DNA from 2 places in the Janthinobacterium sp. FW305-128 genome. Region 2 is predicted to be linked to the other one. Evidence: predicted binding sites of a transcription regulator. Region 2 holds the regulator's gene; the other holds the start of a gene.
What was found. Region 2 encodes FNR, which switches genes on or off when oxygen is low (the NO sensors DNR and NnrR bind a similar motif). Its sites were predicted from a motif close to TTGATNNNNATCAA; they were not measured.
Positions count from the first base shown of each region.

Region 1: a site for FNR is predicted at 6,329-6,342, ahead of IGS60_RS16635 (FliM/FliN family flagellar motor switch protein). Genes of this name have one in related genera too.

Region 1 is NZ_JACYMK010000007.1:247,071-254,700, forward strand. It holds gene fliD (flagellar filament capping protein FliD) at 1-276, opposite strand, end outside; gene IGS60_RS16605 (flagellar export protein FliJ) at 366-803, opposite strand; gene fliI (flagellar protein export ATPase FliI) at 812-2,122, opposite strand; gene fliH (flagellar assembly protein FliH) at 2,119-2,808, opposite strand; gene IGS60_RS16620 (flagellar motor switch protein FliG) at 2,805-3,845, opposite strand; gene fliF (flagellar basal-body MS-ring/collar protein FliF) at 3,823-5,559, opposite strand; gene IGS60_RS16630 (flagellar hook-basal body complex protein FliE) at 5,620-5,958, opposite strand; gene IGS60_RS16635 (FliM/FliN family flagellar motor switch protein) at 6,513-7,391, shown strand; gene IGS60_RS16640 (FliM/FliN family flagellar motor switch protein) at 7,393-7,630, shown strand, end outside.
Region 2 is NZ_JACYMK010000004.1:367,807-375,436, forward strand. It holds gene IGS60_RS11565 (response regulator) at 1-2,926, opposite strand, end outside; gene fnr (fumarate/nitrate reduction transcriptional regulator Fnr) at 3,166-3,924, shown strand; gene IGS60_RS11575 (FixH family protein) at 4,051-4,575, opposite strand; gene ccoG (cytochrome c oxidase accessory protein CcoG) at 4,722-6,104, opposite strand; gene ccoP (cytochrome-c oxidase, cbb3-type subunit III) at 6,109-7,029, opposite strand; gene IGS60_RS11590 (cbb3-type cytochrome c oxidase subunit 3) at 7,022-7,222, opposite strand; gene ccoO (cytochrome-c oxidase, cbb3-type subunit II) at 7,224-7,630, opposite strand, start outside.

The DNA of each region.
Region 1 (7,630 bases), on a different contig from region 2:
GCCGGCAACTGCCGTGGCATCGGCCGTGCCGCTGCCATAGGCGGTATTGCTGAAGGTGGCGGACTGGCTCAGCAGCGACTTGCTGCTGCTCATGGTCGTCATCGTACTTTGGAAGGCGCTCATGGCCAGCTTCAGGTTGTTCAGCGCCGCGGCCGTGGTGTTGGCCAGTGCGGTTTGCTTAGTCAATTTGTCCTGCTGCGCCGCGACCGACTTGGTAGCCAGGTTTTTTGCAGTGACGAGCGGATCGTATTGCGGTGCAGTAATTACGTTTGCCATGCCAGACTCCTGAATAAAGGGATATACCGGTACAAGGCGACCCCCATTCCCGTTTTGTGAAGTTTTCCTGAAAGAAACTTACACCAACCTCATTTTACCTGTCCGCGGAACCAGAATTGCGTCGCCAGCTCGTCTTGCCGCTTGGCATCGACACGTTGTTGCTCATTTGCAACATGTTTTTGTTTTTGCGTCAGCACCTGGTCCAGCACTTCGCGCTTGGCCCAGGCCGTATTGAGCGCGCGTTGCGAGACGGCCATGTTGGCCTCGTGTAAATGCAGGTCGGTACGGTGCTGGTCGGCCATCTGCATGACGGCTTGCTTGAAGTTGCCGCAGTTGACGGACAGGGCCAGGGGCAGGGCGCCGCTGGGGCCGCTATCCGTGTACAGACCCGTCAGGCGTTCCAGATTTTTCTGGTAGCGCTCGCGCACGGCCGTCTGCGCCGCCATTTCGCCTTGCAGGCGTTCCACTTCGGTGCTGCGCAGGCCGACCAGGGTGGTCAGGTTGCGGATGGTATGCGCGTCGCTCACGTATGCTCCTAGGCCATGATCTGTTCAAGTTGTTCGATGCACGGCCCCATCGGCGCCTCTTCCTTGGTGCCCTGGCACAGGAAGGCTTCGATGGGCGCGTGCAACTGCACGGCGCGGTCGGTGATCGGGTCGGCGCCGGGCACGTAGGCGCCCAGCGGGATCAGGTCGCGCACGCGCGCATGGCGCGCCATCGACGCTTTCAGCGCGCGCGCCGCCTGCATGTGGGGGGGCGTGATCACCTGCGCCATGCAGCGGCTGATCGAGGCGGCGATATCGATGGCGGGGTAGTGGCCCCGCTCGGCCAGTTCGCGCGTGAGCACGATGTGGCCGTCGAGAATCGCGCGCGCCGTATCGACCACGGGGTCCTGCTGGTCGTCGCCTTCGGCCAGCACCGTGTAGATGGCGCTCATGCTGCCTTCCGGGTGGGCGCCGTTGCCGGCGCTTTCCACCAGTTGCGGCAGGTTCGAAAACACGGACGGCGGGTAGCCGCGCGTGGCCGGCGGCTCGCCCAGGGCCAGCGCCACTTCGCGCAAGGCCATCGCATAGCGCGTGAGCGAGTCGACCAGCAGCAGCACGTGCTTGCCCTGGTCGCGGTAATGGGCGGCGATCGAATGGCACAGTTCGGTGGCCATGATGCGCATCAAGGGCGATTCGTCGGCCGGCGCGATCACCAGCACGGCCTTTTTCAAGCCTTCGGCGCCGAGCGACTTTTCCACGAATTCGCGCACTTCGCGGCCCCGCTCGCCGATCAGGCCGACGACGACGACATCGGCCACGGTCTGGCGCGTGATCAGGCCCAGCAGCACGCTCTTGCCCACGCCGGAGCCGGCCATCAGGCCCACGCGCTGGCCCTTGCCCAGGGTCAGCATGCTGTTAATCGCCCGCACGCCCACGTCCAGCGGTTCGACCACCGGTTGTTTCTTCAGGGGATTGATCTTCGGCGGCGTCACTTCCAGGATGTGTTCGCCGCCGAGGCGGCCCAGGTCGTCGATCGGCTCGCCCAGGCCATTGACCATGCGGCCCAGCCACGACGGGCCGATCTGCAGGCTGGCCTTGTCGGGCAGGGGCAGGACTCTGGCACCCGTGGTCAGGCCCGTCGCCTTCTTGAACGGCATTAAATACGACAGTTTTTCGCGGAAGCCGACGACTTGCGCATCGAGCCATTCGCCATTGACTGTTTCAATTTGACAACGCTGGCCCGTGTGCAGGCGGCAGCCGGCGCTTTCCAGCAGCAGGCCGGAGGCGCCGACCAGGCGGCCGGTGGGTGTCGCGACCGGGATGTCGCCGATCTCGAAGCTGCGCAGCGTGTCGGCGATCATGCAGGCGCGCCGTGGTCTGCGTGTTCGGCGGCCAGCGCCAGGTGGCTGCTGACCTGCTCCATGCAGGCCGACAGGCGCTGATGGCAGCCCGCGTCGACTTCATTGTCGCCGGCCTTGATGCGGCATTCGCCCGCGTCGAGGCGCGCGTCGGCGATCAGGTTCCAGCGCTTGGCGCGCTTCGGATCGAGTTCGCTGATGCGTTTGAGTTCTTCCGGATTGAGGAAGACGTCGATTTCCTCGCGCGTGGGCGGCATCGAGGCCAGGGTCTCGTCGACCAGGGCCAGCAATTGCACCGGCTGCAGCGCCAGTTCCGCGCGGATCACCTGGCGCGCCACCTTGGCCACCAGGTCGACCACTTCCTTGCGCTGCGCTTCGCGGTAATCGGCGCGCACTTTCTTCAGGTCGCGCAGGATGGCGTCGACGGGGCGGGCCAGGCGGTCCAGCGCCACCAGGGTTTCATTGCGGCCTTCTTCGCGGCCCTGCGCCATGCCATCGCTGCGCCCGGCGTCGTAGCCGTCCTGCTGGCCTTGCACCAGGCCCACTTCGTAGCCGTCGCGCTGGCCCTGCTCGAAGCCTTCCGAGACGGACGCCTGCCACTGGCCATCCGTGTCCTCGTTGGAGGCACGCTGGCCGGCGGCGATGAATTGCGACAGCGGCGGGAAACGATACGAGCGGAAGTGTTTCATTCGATCACCGCTTCGGCAAACAGTTGCACTTCGATCTCGCCCGCATCGGCGAGGCCTTTGACGGTGGCCATGATTTCCTGACGCGTCTGTTCGATGCGCGACAGGGGCACGGGGCCGGAGCGGCGCATCATGTCTTCGAAACTCTGCGCCTGGCGGCGCGGCATGGTTTTCAGCACGGCGTCGCGGATCGACGGTTCCGCGCCCTTGAGGGCGATGGCCCACTGTTCCATCGGCACGTCTTCCAGGATGCGCGTGAGCGTGACATCGCTCTGCGTGGCCAGGATCAGGAAGTCGTACATGCTCAGTTCGATTTCCGACACGACGTCCGGGTCGTGCGCGCGCAGCAGTTCGACCAGCGCGGCGCGGTTGCCCGGCATGCGGTTGAGAATCTCGGCCGCCTGGCGGATGCCCTCGACGCTGGTGCTTTGCGTGTCGAGCGCGCCCAGGCAGCGGCCCACCAGTTCGTCGAGCTCGACCAGCAGGTCGCGGTCGATCTCGTCCAGGCGCGCCAGGTTCAGCAAGACCAGGTCGCGGCCTTCGGCGGGCAGGGCGTCGAGGATCTGGCCGGCCAGCGCGGGCGGCAGGAAGGCCAGGAACACGGCTTGCATCTGCACGTGCTCGTTGACGATGTATTCGGCCAGCCATTTTGGCGAGGCCCATTGCAGGCGCGCCATTTTGGGGCGGATGGCGTCGCCGTAAATGTTGTTGAGCACGCTATTTGCGATATCGCTGCCCAGCGCCATGTCCAGCGAGCGCTTCAGGTAGCTGCGCGAGGCGCCGTGCACGCCGCTTTGCTGGCGGTAGTCGTCGAAGAAGGTCTGCATGGCCGTTTTCACGGATTCGACCTTGATGCCGCTCATGCGCGACATCACTTGCGTGACTTCCAGCAATTCTTCGCGCGACAGGCAGCGCAGCACATTGGCGGCCTGTTCTTCGCCGATGCTCAGCAGCACGATGGCGGCCTGTTCCACTGGGTTCAGGCTGGCGCTTTCGTATTCGGCGCCGTCGGAGGGATTACTGTTGTTGAGTTCGGCCATTTTTCTGCATCCATTGTTTGACGACTTCGGCGACACGCTCGGGTTCTTTTTCCGCCAGCACTTTCAGGTGGTCGACCATCACGTCGACCGCCGAGCCTGGTGGCGGCAAGTCATAATTTTCCAGCAGCGGCACGACCGGCATGGCGTTGCCGGCGGCGGCTTCGCCCTCGAGCGCCAGCGGGCTGCCATTCACGCCCAAGGCCGGCGCGCCGGCGGCGGTCACGCCATTGGCACCGGCGGCGGCGTTGCTGCCGCCCAGCGCCAGGGCCGGATCGAGCTGTTTCAGTGCCGGCGGCGCCAGGCGCGTGGTCAGCAGGCGCAGCAGCGGACGCAGGATCAGGAAGTAGCCGAGCACGGCGCCCAGGGCGTACAGCAGCCAGCTGCTGAAATCGACGACGGTGTCGCGCTCTTCCCACCATTGCGCCACAGGCGGCTTGGCAGGGAAGGGCAGCGCCGTCAGGCTCAGGCTGTCGCCGCGCTGGGCGTTGATGCCCAGGCCGCTGTTGAGCATTTTTTCGATATTGCCCAGTTCGGCTGGTGTCCAGCCCGTTTTCGGGTTCGGTGCGGCGGCGCTGTTGAGGACGACGGCGACGCTGAGTTTTTCCAGGCGGCCACGGCTGCGCTTGATCTGCGTGATGCTGCGGTCATACGCGTACTGGCGCGTGGTGGCGTTCTTGCGGGCCGTGCCGTCGTCGGACGGCTTCGGCGCGCCATCGGCGGGCGCGGCGCCGGCGGCGTCGGCCGGTGCCGGCACGGCGGCCGCTGGCGGACGGTTCGACAGGCTGCCGGGAATGCCGGCCACGGTGCGGTTGCGTTCCTGCTCTTCGCGCATCGCTTCGCTCGTCACTTTCGGCGCTTCGCCGTATTTTTCCAGCGTTTCGTCCACGCGGTCGTTGTTCACGGCGGCCGTCACGCTGAGCTTGAAGTTGTCTTCGCCGATGACGGGGCCGAGCAAGCCCGTGACGTTGCGGCGGATTTCATCCTGAAAGCGTTTCGCGCCTTCATTGCCGGCGGCCGACGCATCGAAACCGTCCGTCAGGTCGACGTGCGAGGACAGCAGGTTGCCGCCCTGGTCGACCAGGCTCACGCGCGTGGGCGCCAGGCTGGCGACGCTGCCGGCCACCATGTTGATGACGGCGGCGATCTGTTCCGGCGCCAGGGTGCGGCCCGGTTTCAGCGCCACGACGATGGAAGCCGACGATTTGTCGCCGTCGCTGGCGACGAACGACGTCGACTTGGCAATCGACAGATGGACGCGCGCCGAAGCGATCGCGTCCATCGTCATGATGCTTTGCGCGAGTTCGCCTTCCAGGCCGCGGCGGAAGCGCACGTCCTGCACGAATTGCGATACGCCCAGCGGGTCATTCTTGTCCATCAGTTCCAGGCCGGCCGGCAGCTGCGCCGTCACGCCCTTCGAGGCGAGCAGCATGCGTACCTTGCCCAGCATGGCGTCGGGCACCAGCACCTGGCCGCTGTCCGGATGCAAACGGTAGGGGATGTGTTCGGCGTCCAGGGTGGCCATCATGTCCGTCACGGCCACTTTTTCGCGCGCGCCAAACACCGGCTTGTAGTTGGCCTGGTCGCGCCAGGCATACATGGTCACCATGGCGGTGATGCCGATGGCCAGCACGACGATGGGAACCAGGTTTTTCAGCAGGGCGGGCGGGATGGCGGGCTGGGCGCCAGGGCGCCAGCGCGCAAATGCGGACTTCATGGTGGTAATCACTTGGGGTAACTTTCGCTGGGAGGCTGGGCGTGGATCAGGACGTGAAGATTACAGAGGCAGTTTGATGAGTTCGTCGACCGCGCCCATGACCTTGTTGCGCACTTGCATCAACATGGAAAAGGACAGGCTCGCTTCCTGGCTGGCCAGCATGGCGCCGACCATGTCGTCGCTCTTGCCGCTGTCGACGTCGCTCATTTTTTGTGCAGCCATGCGGTCATCGCCGTTGACCTTGCCGATGGCGTCTTTCATGCTTTGCGCAAACGAGAAGCCGGATTGTTCCGGTGCGCCGAACTGGGCGGCCGGCGCGATGCTGGCGCCCAGGGCGCGCGCGTCATTGCTCAGTGCTGCCAGATCGGCCTTGATCAGACCTGCGAGTTCGTTGCTCATCTTGCCCTCTACTTTCAATATGCGGTGACGTATCAATCAGAAATTACTGGTGTTGCCATTCCGGCAGGCATTACATCCAATGCCATCTTGCCCGGCCCAATTGACAGGGCCCATCAGTTTTATCAGTTGCCACACCATCCGCTCAAGCAGATTCAACAAACCCGGCAGAACCGCGCCGAATGATTTACATGGCCATGATAACTAATAATTATCTGATAAAAGTTTCTTCTGGTGGCAATAAGAGGGGCTGGAAACTGCCATAAAAACCGGAATCAGGTAAGCGGAATGGCGCACTGCAAATCACTTTTTTCTCGCTATAAGCTTACCTCGAGGCAACTATAAAGTAAAGAGAGGATTGCCTCAAGGAATATTGATACATGGCAATATTTTGCTTTTTCATGTATTGTTCAGCACCGTAGTCATCCAGCATGCGATACGATGCGCAATCGTTTGCTCGCCGGCCGGCCGGTTGGCAAGGCCAAGATGATGCTGTATTTAATTTCGGGCGATCCGTATAATTTGTTCTGCCACCGCAATACCGACATGACCACTACATGACAATCATTACCAAGACAGATCAAACTGCGCGCCATCAAGTCCTCGATTCCTGTCTGCTTGGACGTCCTGTCCATTTGCTGCATGTATTCGGCGCCCAGCTGCGCGACGACCTGGCCGTGGCCCTGCGCCAGCCGATGAGCCGGCGCTACTGGGGCAATTTCCAGATCGATGCCGTGACCTTGTCGCGCGTGGAGAACGAGGACAGCGCGAATCGCTGGCTGAGTTTTTCCACGCCGGCCGGTCAGCCGGGCTTTGCGCTCGAACGGCAGATCCTCTTGAGCGTGCTGAACTATCGCTACGGTAGTGCCGGCGCCAAGGGCGCGCTGCCCGATCCGGCGCAAGTGCGCGTGACGGCCACGGAAGAGCGCCTCGCTGTGGTGCTGGGACAACAGTTGGTGAACAGTTTGTTCACGCGCATCCACAAGAATCTGCAAATCCTGGGCAAGAGCAGCGACATCGACACCAGTGCCGAGGTGGCCGTGCAGTCCGGCGTGCACCCGGCGCGCGGCAGCTGGATCGTCACCGTGTCGCTCAGCGACGTCGAGGCGGGGCAGAGCGGCCAGTTCTGGTTCTCGCTGGACAAGCGCCTGATGGCCGATGTGCTGCGCGGCCTGCTGCCCGAACGCGCGCAAGCGAAGAAAGCCTTGCGCGGCAGCGTGCGCCCGCTCGCTTCGCGCCTGCAAGTGACCCTGGAAGGCCGGCTGGTCAGCAAGCAGATGCAGCTGGGCGCCTTGTTCGACCTGCGCGTGGGCGACGTGATTCCCGTCAGTCTGAGCCGTACTGACGTCATGCTGGACGACTCCCGTTTATTTACAGCGGCTGTTTCCGAACACAAGGGCAAGCTCTGTTTAACCTCATTTGAAGATGTCGAATAATATGAATATGACCGATACCAACCAGAGCGAAACCCTGCTGGAAGACCTGGGCGATGACATGATCATCGACCAGGGCGACGTTGCCGACGTGGCCAGCACCCGCGCGCGCCGCGACATTCCGCAAATGATGCGCAAGATTCCCGTCACCCTGACCCTGGAAGTGGGCTCGGCCCGCATTTCGCTGGAAGAGTTGATGGCCATCGGCCCGGAAAGCGTGATCGAACTCGACATGCTGGCCG
Region 2 (7,630 bases):
TCGTGCCCAGGGTGCCGACGGAGCCGCGCACGCTGTGCAGGATGCGCGCCACGTCGCTGTGGCGGCCTGCCTGCAATGCTGTTTCGGCATCGCGCATGGGCGTCATGCCCTTGTTCAGCGCGTCTTCCACCATGCGCCGCAGCACGCCGCGCCCTTTCGCGTCGCGCCCCATCACGCGCATCAGCGGCGCCATGGAAAACACTTCCTCATCGGCGACGGGCGCCGGCCCCGCCGTCTGCACTGGCGGGCGCTTGGGCAGGTGGCGCAGGATCACTTCCATCATCTCTTCCACCACCACGGGCTTGGCGATGAAATCGCTGATGCCGGCCGTCATGCAGCGCTCGCGCTCGGACGCCAGCACGCCGGCCGTCATGGCGATCACGGGCAGGCTCAAGCGTAGTTCCGTGCGGATGATGTGGGTGGCGCTGAAGCCGTCCATGACGGGCATCTGCATGTCCATCAGCACGATGTCGTAGCGCAGCGCTTCCGTGCGCAGCCGTTCCACGGCCTGCAAGCCGTCGCCCACCACGTCGAGGGTGGCGCCCATGTGTTCGAGGATGCCGCGCGCCACGGCCTGGTTCAAATGGTTGTCTTCCACCAGCAGGAAATGCACGCCGGCCAGTTCCGTGCCCAGCGGCTGTTGCAGCATGCGCTGCTCGCCGCCGTCGTGCTTGGTAATCAGCGCCTGGTGCAGGGCGTCGAACAGGCTCGAGCCCGTGATCGGCTTCATCAGCACGACGTCGGCCTCGGCCGCGCTGGAGATTTCCTCCAGGTGGTTGCGGGCGAAGGCGTTGACCATCACCACGATGGGCTGGCGCTGGCCGCTGGCTGCCTGGCGGATGGCCTTGGCCGTGGCCAGGCCGTCCATCACGGGCATGTGCCAGTCGGCCAGCACCACGTCGTACGGCTGCTGCTGCGCCAGGCGCTCGCGGTACAGTTCGATAGCGGCAAAGCCGGAGTCCACTTCGTCGGCCAGCCAGCCCCACGCCTCGATCAGCTTGACGATCAGTTCGCGCGTGGTGCGGTTGTCGTCGGCCACCAGCAGGCGCAGCTGGCCCAGGGTCGGCGTGCGCCGCGTTTCGGCCGGCTGCGCCAGCATCTCGAACGGCACGCTGAACCAGAAGCGGCTGCCCTTGCCTTCGCTGCTGGCGACGGCGATGTCGCCGCCCATCATGTGGATCAGCTGTTTGCTGATGGCCAGGCCCAGGCCCGTGCCGCCGAAGCGCCGCGTGATGCTCTGGTCGCCCTGCGAAAACGCGGCAAACAGCTGCTGTTGCTGCAGTTCCGTCATGCCGATGCCCGTGTCGCGCACTTCGAAGCGCAGCCAGGCACGGCCGTTGTCCTTCTCGGCCAGGCTGACGGCCACCACCACTTCGCCGCTCTCGGTAAACTTGATGGCGTTGCCAGCCAGGTTGACGAGGATTTGCTGCAGGCGCTGGGCGTCGCCCATGAGGCGGCGCGGCACGTCGGGTTCGACGGCAATCGCCAGCTCCAGTTCCTTTTCGCCCGCATTCATCGTCATCGTCGTGGCCAGCGTGTTCATGACTTCGTCGAGGTCGAATTCGACGGGCGACAATTCCATGCGGCGTGCCTCGATCTTCGAATAATCGAGCACGTCGTTGAGGATGCCCAGCAGCGACTGGCCCGCCACGCGCACCATGGTCAGATACTTGCGCTGTTCCGTATCGAGCTTGGTATTGCCCAGCAAATACACCATGCCCAGCACGGCATTGAGGGGCGTGCGGATTTCATGGCTCATGTTCGCCACGAAATCGCTCTTCGCGCGGTTGGCCGCCTCGGCCCGGTCGCGCTCCTGTTCCAGCTCCGCCGCGCGCGATTCGAGCTCCTGCTGCAAGCGGTCGCGCTCGCTCATCAGGCCGTTGAACGCTTCCGTCAGCTCGCCGATCTCGTCGCGCTGCTGCACGGGCACGGGAGTGAAACGGCTGCCGCTGGTGCGCAGCGCCTGCAGGGTGTCGCGCAGGCGCACCAGCGGCGAGAGCAGGCGCACGGTGACCCAGCCCAGCACGGCTGCGGCCAGCAGCGAGGCGAGGATGCTCCACAGCACCAGCCGGTACAGCACGCCGTCGAACGGTTCGAAGGCGTCGTCGAGGGGCAGCGAGGCGGCCAGCAGCCAATTTACGGATTTCAGGCGCTTGAAGCTGTTGACGGCCGTGATGCCGCGGCTGTTGGTGCTGACCATGGTGCCTTCGCCATCGTCCTTCAGCAGCCGGGTGGTCGTCAGGTTGGCGTTCGGCAGGCGCGGCTGCAGCAAACGGCTGGTGTCGGGATGCAGCACATAGCGCGGCACGGCGCCGCGCGTGAGGACGAAGTAATAGCCGCTCTTGCCGATCTTTTCCGAGCGCAACCTCCCCAGCAGGTTATCCTTGTACAGGCGCAGCACGCCGATCACCACGCCGGCCACCTGGCCATCGGCGCCCAGCACGGGCGCGACCATCTGCACGATGGGCATGCCGCTCGATTTGCCCAGCATCGGCTCGGTGATCATGGGCTGGCGCGTGCGCAGCACGGTCTGGAAATACTCGCGCTCGGCGACGTTGATGCCGGCGCGCCCCGCCACTTCCGGCATGTCGGCCACGACGGCGCCGTGCGCGTCGAGCACCAGCACGTCGTCGAACAGCACCAGCATCGAGCGGCGCGAATAGTAGTCGCGCAGTTGGGCGGGCTGGGTGATCAGTTCCGGCGGCTGCTGCCGTGCCGTCAGGGTGACGATCTGCAGCAGCATGCCCAGCTTGTCGTCGAGCTCGGCGGCGGTGCGGCTGATCAGGGACGACTGCTGGCTCAACAGTACCTTGGTGAAATCGTCGCGCATGTGCTGCACCTGGATCATGGTGACCAGCGCGATCATGGCGATCGAGGTCAGGCTGGTGGCCAGCGCGACTTTTGCTTTGATGCCGAGAGGCTTCATGATTTCCTTTTCAGTACCGGGCGGCACAGGCGGCAGATAATGCTGTCAGGAATTTTCCTATCAATACCCCAGCTTGGCAAGCGCCGCCACGCAAATTGCCCTCTCCGCATGGGCTTTTGACGATGTTGCCATATAATTAAAGTCGGAACGTAGTTTATTCAGCGAAATTGCGGTGAAATTGGCACACGGCAACCCTGTATGCAGTAAACTTGTTGTTGCATTTTCTAAAAGGTACCGACATGACTGAAGCGCTACTCACTCCAACCTCGCCCACAGTGACCGTGGAAGCGTTGCGTGCGCGATGCTCGACCTGCAGCATGCATCAATTGTGTCTGCCGATGGGCCTCGACGTGGGCGACATGGACAGACTGGACCAGATCATTGGCCGCCGCCGCAAGATCGTGCGCGGCGCTTCGCTGTTCCGCATCGGCGACTCGTTCCAGAACCTGTATGCGATCCGTCTGGGCCACTTCAAGACCTACCAGATCAATCCGGGCGGCGAAGAGCAGGTGACGGGTTTCCAGATGGCGGGCGAACTGCTGGGCATGGACGCCATCAGCGCCGACCGCCACCACTGTAATGCGGTGGCGCTGGAAGACAGCGAAGTGTGTGAAATCCCGTTTTCCAGCCTGGAACAATTGCTGGGTAATATGCCGACCCTGCTGCGCCATTTCCACCGCATGATGAGCCAGGAAATCACGCGCGAGCAAAGTGTCATGCTGTTGCTGGGCAATATGCAGGCGACGCAGCGTTTTGCCGCCTTTATCGTCAACCTGGCGTCGCGCTATGAAGCGCGCGGCTATTCGGCCAGCAAATTTCAGTTGCGCATGTCGCGCGAGGAAATCGGCAACTACTTGGGCCTGACCATCGAAAGCGTCAGCCGTTTATTGTCGAAATTCAAGAAGGAAGGCTGGCTGCGCGTCTCCAACCGCGAGATCGAGATCTTGCAGCCGGCCAAGCTGAAAGCCATTACAGCCGGCACCGACGTCTGCAAGTAACAGCACCGTCAAAACCTACTGCGCGTCGTGCTTTGCGGCCTGCGATGCTCGCTGTGCTATAGCACAGCTGTGCTTCTCAGCCACAAATCACTGCCGCTCGCTACGGTTTTTTCCCGGCGCTGTACGTTATAACTCTTCATCCGCATGCAGCGCGATGCTGCGTTGCACGGGCCAGGTCCAGATGCCGGACAGGCGCCACTCGCGTTTGTCGTTTTCCACCAGCACTTGCCAGCGGCTGCGCTCGAGCATCGGCAGCGCCACGGAAAAATTGCCGGCCGCATCGGGCTGCACCAGCAGCTTGATATCCTTTTCCGGCAGGGTCGCATGCGCCAGGTGCAGCTGCAAAGGCCCCTGGTACGCCTTGCCGAAGCTGTGCACGGAGCCGCTCAGGCGCGCTGCAGCGACGTCATACGACAGGGTCGTGTCCATGGCCAGGTCGCTGGCGATCGTGTCGCGCTTCAAATCCTGGTTGATCGCCTTGCCCTGCTTGTAATAGTCGCCCACCACCAGCGCGTCGGGCTGCGTAAACGCGATATAGCCCATGAAGCTGCCGACGACCACGGACAGGCCGGGACCGATCATCAGCAGCCATGGCCAGCGATGCTTGTACCACGGGGCAACGGGAGGTTGCAGTTTCAGACTGTCGGACATTGTGTTCTCCTTGGGGGCGGACCCTTTGGGTCCGACTCCAGCTTTTGCTTCCGGGTTGAAAATCAAGTGACCCTAACGCATGATTGATGATACCCCTACGGCGAAATAACGGGGTCGGACCCGGAGGGGCCGACCCCAAATCAACATCACCGCGGCACGATGAACACCGCGCTTTCGCGCACATGCAGCGACGGGTCGTCCAGCGAGTGCAATTCGATCGCAATCTTGTTCGAGCCCTTCTCGCCGACGCCGTGCGGCACGCGCAGGCGGATCGGCCAGCCCAGCGTTTCCGTCGGCTGCAAGGTCACTTCGTCGCGCGTCAGCAAGGTCAGACCCGGCAAGCCGGAAGCGCTGATTTTGAAATGCTGGCTTTGCTCCGAGGTGTTCATGATCTGCAGACGATAGACGTTTTCGATCATGCCGTCTTCCACCTCGCGTCCCATCGAACCGCGGTCGCGGATCACGTCCATTTTCAGGGGCGTGCGCAGGGCCAGCGACGTACACACGGCGATGATGATCAGGGCCAGGATGGACGTGTAGATCAGCACGCGCGGGCGCATGGCGCGCTGGCGGATCTGCTTCGAATTGAAGTTGTTTTCCATCGCATGGTCGGTGCTGTAGCGTATCAGGCCACGCGGCCGCTCGACCTTGTCCATCACCGTATTGCAGGCATCGACGCAGGCGGCGCAGCCGATGCATTCATACTGCAGACCGTTGCGGATATCGATACCGGTCGGACACACCTGCACGCACAGGGTGCAATCGATGCAGTCGCCCAGCTTGTCGTTGTTGCCGGCCTTCTTGCTCATGGCGCCGCGTGGTTCGCCGCGCTTGGCATCGTAGGTGATGATCAGGGTGTCCTGGTCGAACATGGCGCTCTGGAAGCGCGCGTAGGGGCACATGTATTTGCACACCTGCTCGCGCAGCCAGCCCGCGTTGCCGTAGGTTGCCAGACTGTAGAACAAGACCCAGAACCATTCCCAGGGACCGAAATTGAGGGTGGTCACTTCGCGCGCCAGTTCCTTGATCGGCGTGAAGTAGCCGACAAAGGTAAAGCCCGTCCACAGGGCGATGGCGCCCCATACCAGGTGCTTGGCCGTCTTCTTGAACGCCTTGCGCACGGAGGGGCCCTGCTTGTCGAGGGCCATGCGCGCGCTGCGCGTGCCCTCGATGCGGCGTTCGACCCACAGGAAGATTTCCGTGTATACCGTTTGCGGGCAAGAAAACCCGCACCACACCCGCCCGGCAATGGCCGTGACGAGGAATAACAAATACGCACAGATGATCAGCAGGGCCGCCAGATAGATGAAATCCTGGGGCCACAGCACGACGCCGAAAATGTAGAACTTGCGCGTGGTCAAATCGAACAGCAGGGCTTGCCTGCCATTCCAGGTCAACCACGGCAAGCCGTAGAACGCGAGCTGGGTAAGCCATACGCATACCCATCGCCAGGTAGCGTAGCGTCCTTTGGCCTCGCGAGGGTAGATTTGCTCGCGGGCCGCATACATCTTGATGACTTGAGGTTCCATTACATCATTTCACGGGCGTCTGGGGATTCGACAGGCTCCAGACATACGCCGACAGCACGTGTACCTTGGATTCGCCGAGGAAGTCGCTGAAGGCCGGCATGGTGTTGTTGCGACCCTTGCGCACGGTTTCCATGATGGTATCGGCGCTGCCGCCGTACAGCCAGATCTTGTCCGTCAGGTTAGGCGCGCCGAGCATCTGGTTGCCCTTCGCATCGGCGCCGTGACAGGCCATGCAGGCGCCGAACTTGGCCTTGCCCAGCACGGACTTGACGGGGTCCGACGTGGAACCGGACAGACTCAGCACGTAATGGGCCACGTTCTCGACATCTTTTTCGGAACCGAGCGCGGCGCCCATCGGCGGCATCTGCCCATTGCGGCCGTGCATGATGGTGGTCTTGATGATGTCGGGATCACCGCCATACAGCCAGTCCTTGTCCGTCAGGTTGGGGAAGCCCTTGTTGCCGCGGGCATCCGAACCGTGGCATTGCGCGCAGTAGGTCAGGAACAGACGCTGGCCGATCGCTTGCGCCTGCGGATCGGCGGCCACCGTCTTCAAGTCCTGGCTCAGGTACTTGTTGAACAGGGGGCCGTAGTCGGCTTCCGCCTTCTTCAGCTCTTCCTCGTACTGGCCCGTCGATTTCCAGCCCAGGCTGCCGGCGTAGGTGCCCAGGCCCGGGTACAGGAACAGGTAGGCCAGCGCGAAGACGATGGTGATGTAGAACAGCCACATCCACCAGCGCGGCATCGGCGTATTGAGTTCCTTCAAGTCCTCGTCCCACACGTGGCCCGTGGTGCCGTCGGCGGGGGCGCCGGCGGCCACTTTCACTTTCGACTGCGAGTACAGCAGCACGCCGCAGCCGATGATGCCCAGCAGGGACAGCACGACGATGTAGATATTCCAGAAGCCATTGGTAAAGTCAGCCATGGTTGCGCTCCCCTTGTGCCGGCGCGGCATCGGCCGGATAGTCGAGCGCCTCGTCGGCGAACGGCAGGCGTGCCGCCGCGTCGAAGTCGCCATTGCTGCGGCTGAACGTCCACCACAGGATGCCCACGAATGTCATAAAGGAAACCACCGTCATGACGCTGCTGGCGCTGTCAAACAGGTTTTCGATTGCCATGCTAATTCCTTGTTTTGATTAATGTACCGAGGCCTTGCAGATAGGCGACCAGGGCGTCTTCTTCCGTCTTGTCCTGCAGCTGCGCGGGGCCGGCGGCGATCTCTTCGTCGCTGTACGGCTGGCCCAGGCGTTTCAGGGCGCGCATCTTCGGCATGATGTCGTCAGGCACCAGCTTGGTCTTCGCCAGCCATGGGTAGGCCGGCATGTTCGACTCGGGCACCACGTCGCGCGGGTTGTTCAAGTGCGTGCGGTGCCATTCGTCGCTGTAGCGGGCACCCACGCGGGCCAGGTCCGGCCCCGTGCGCTTGGAACCCCACTGGAACGGACGGTCGTAGACGAACTCGCCGGCGACCGAATAGTGGCCATAGCGTTCCGTTTCCGCGCGCAGCGGACGCACCATCTGCGAAT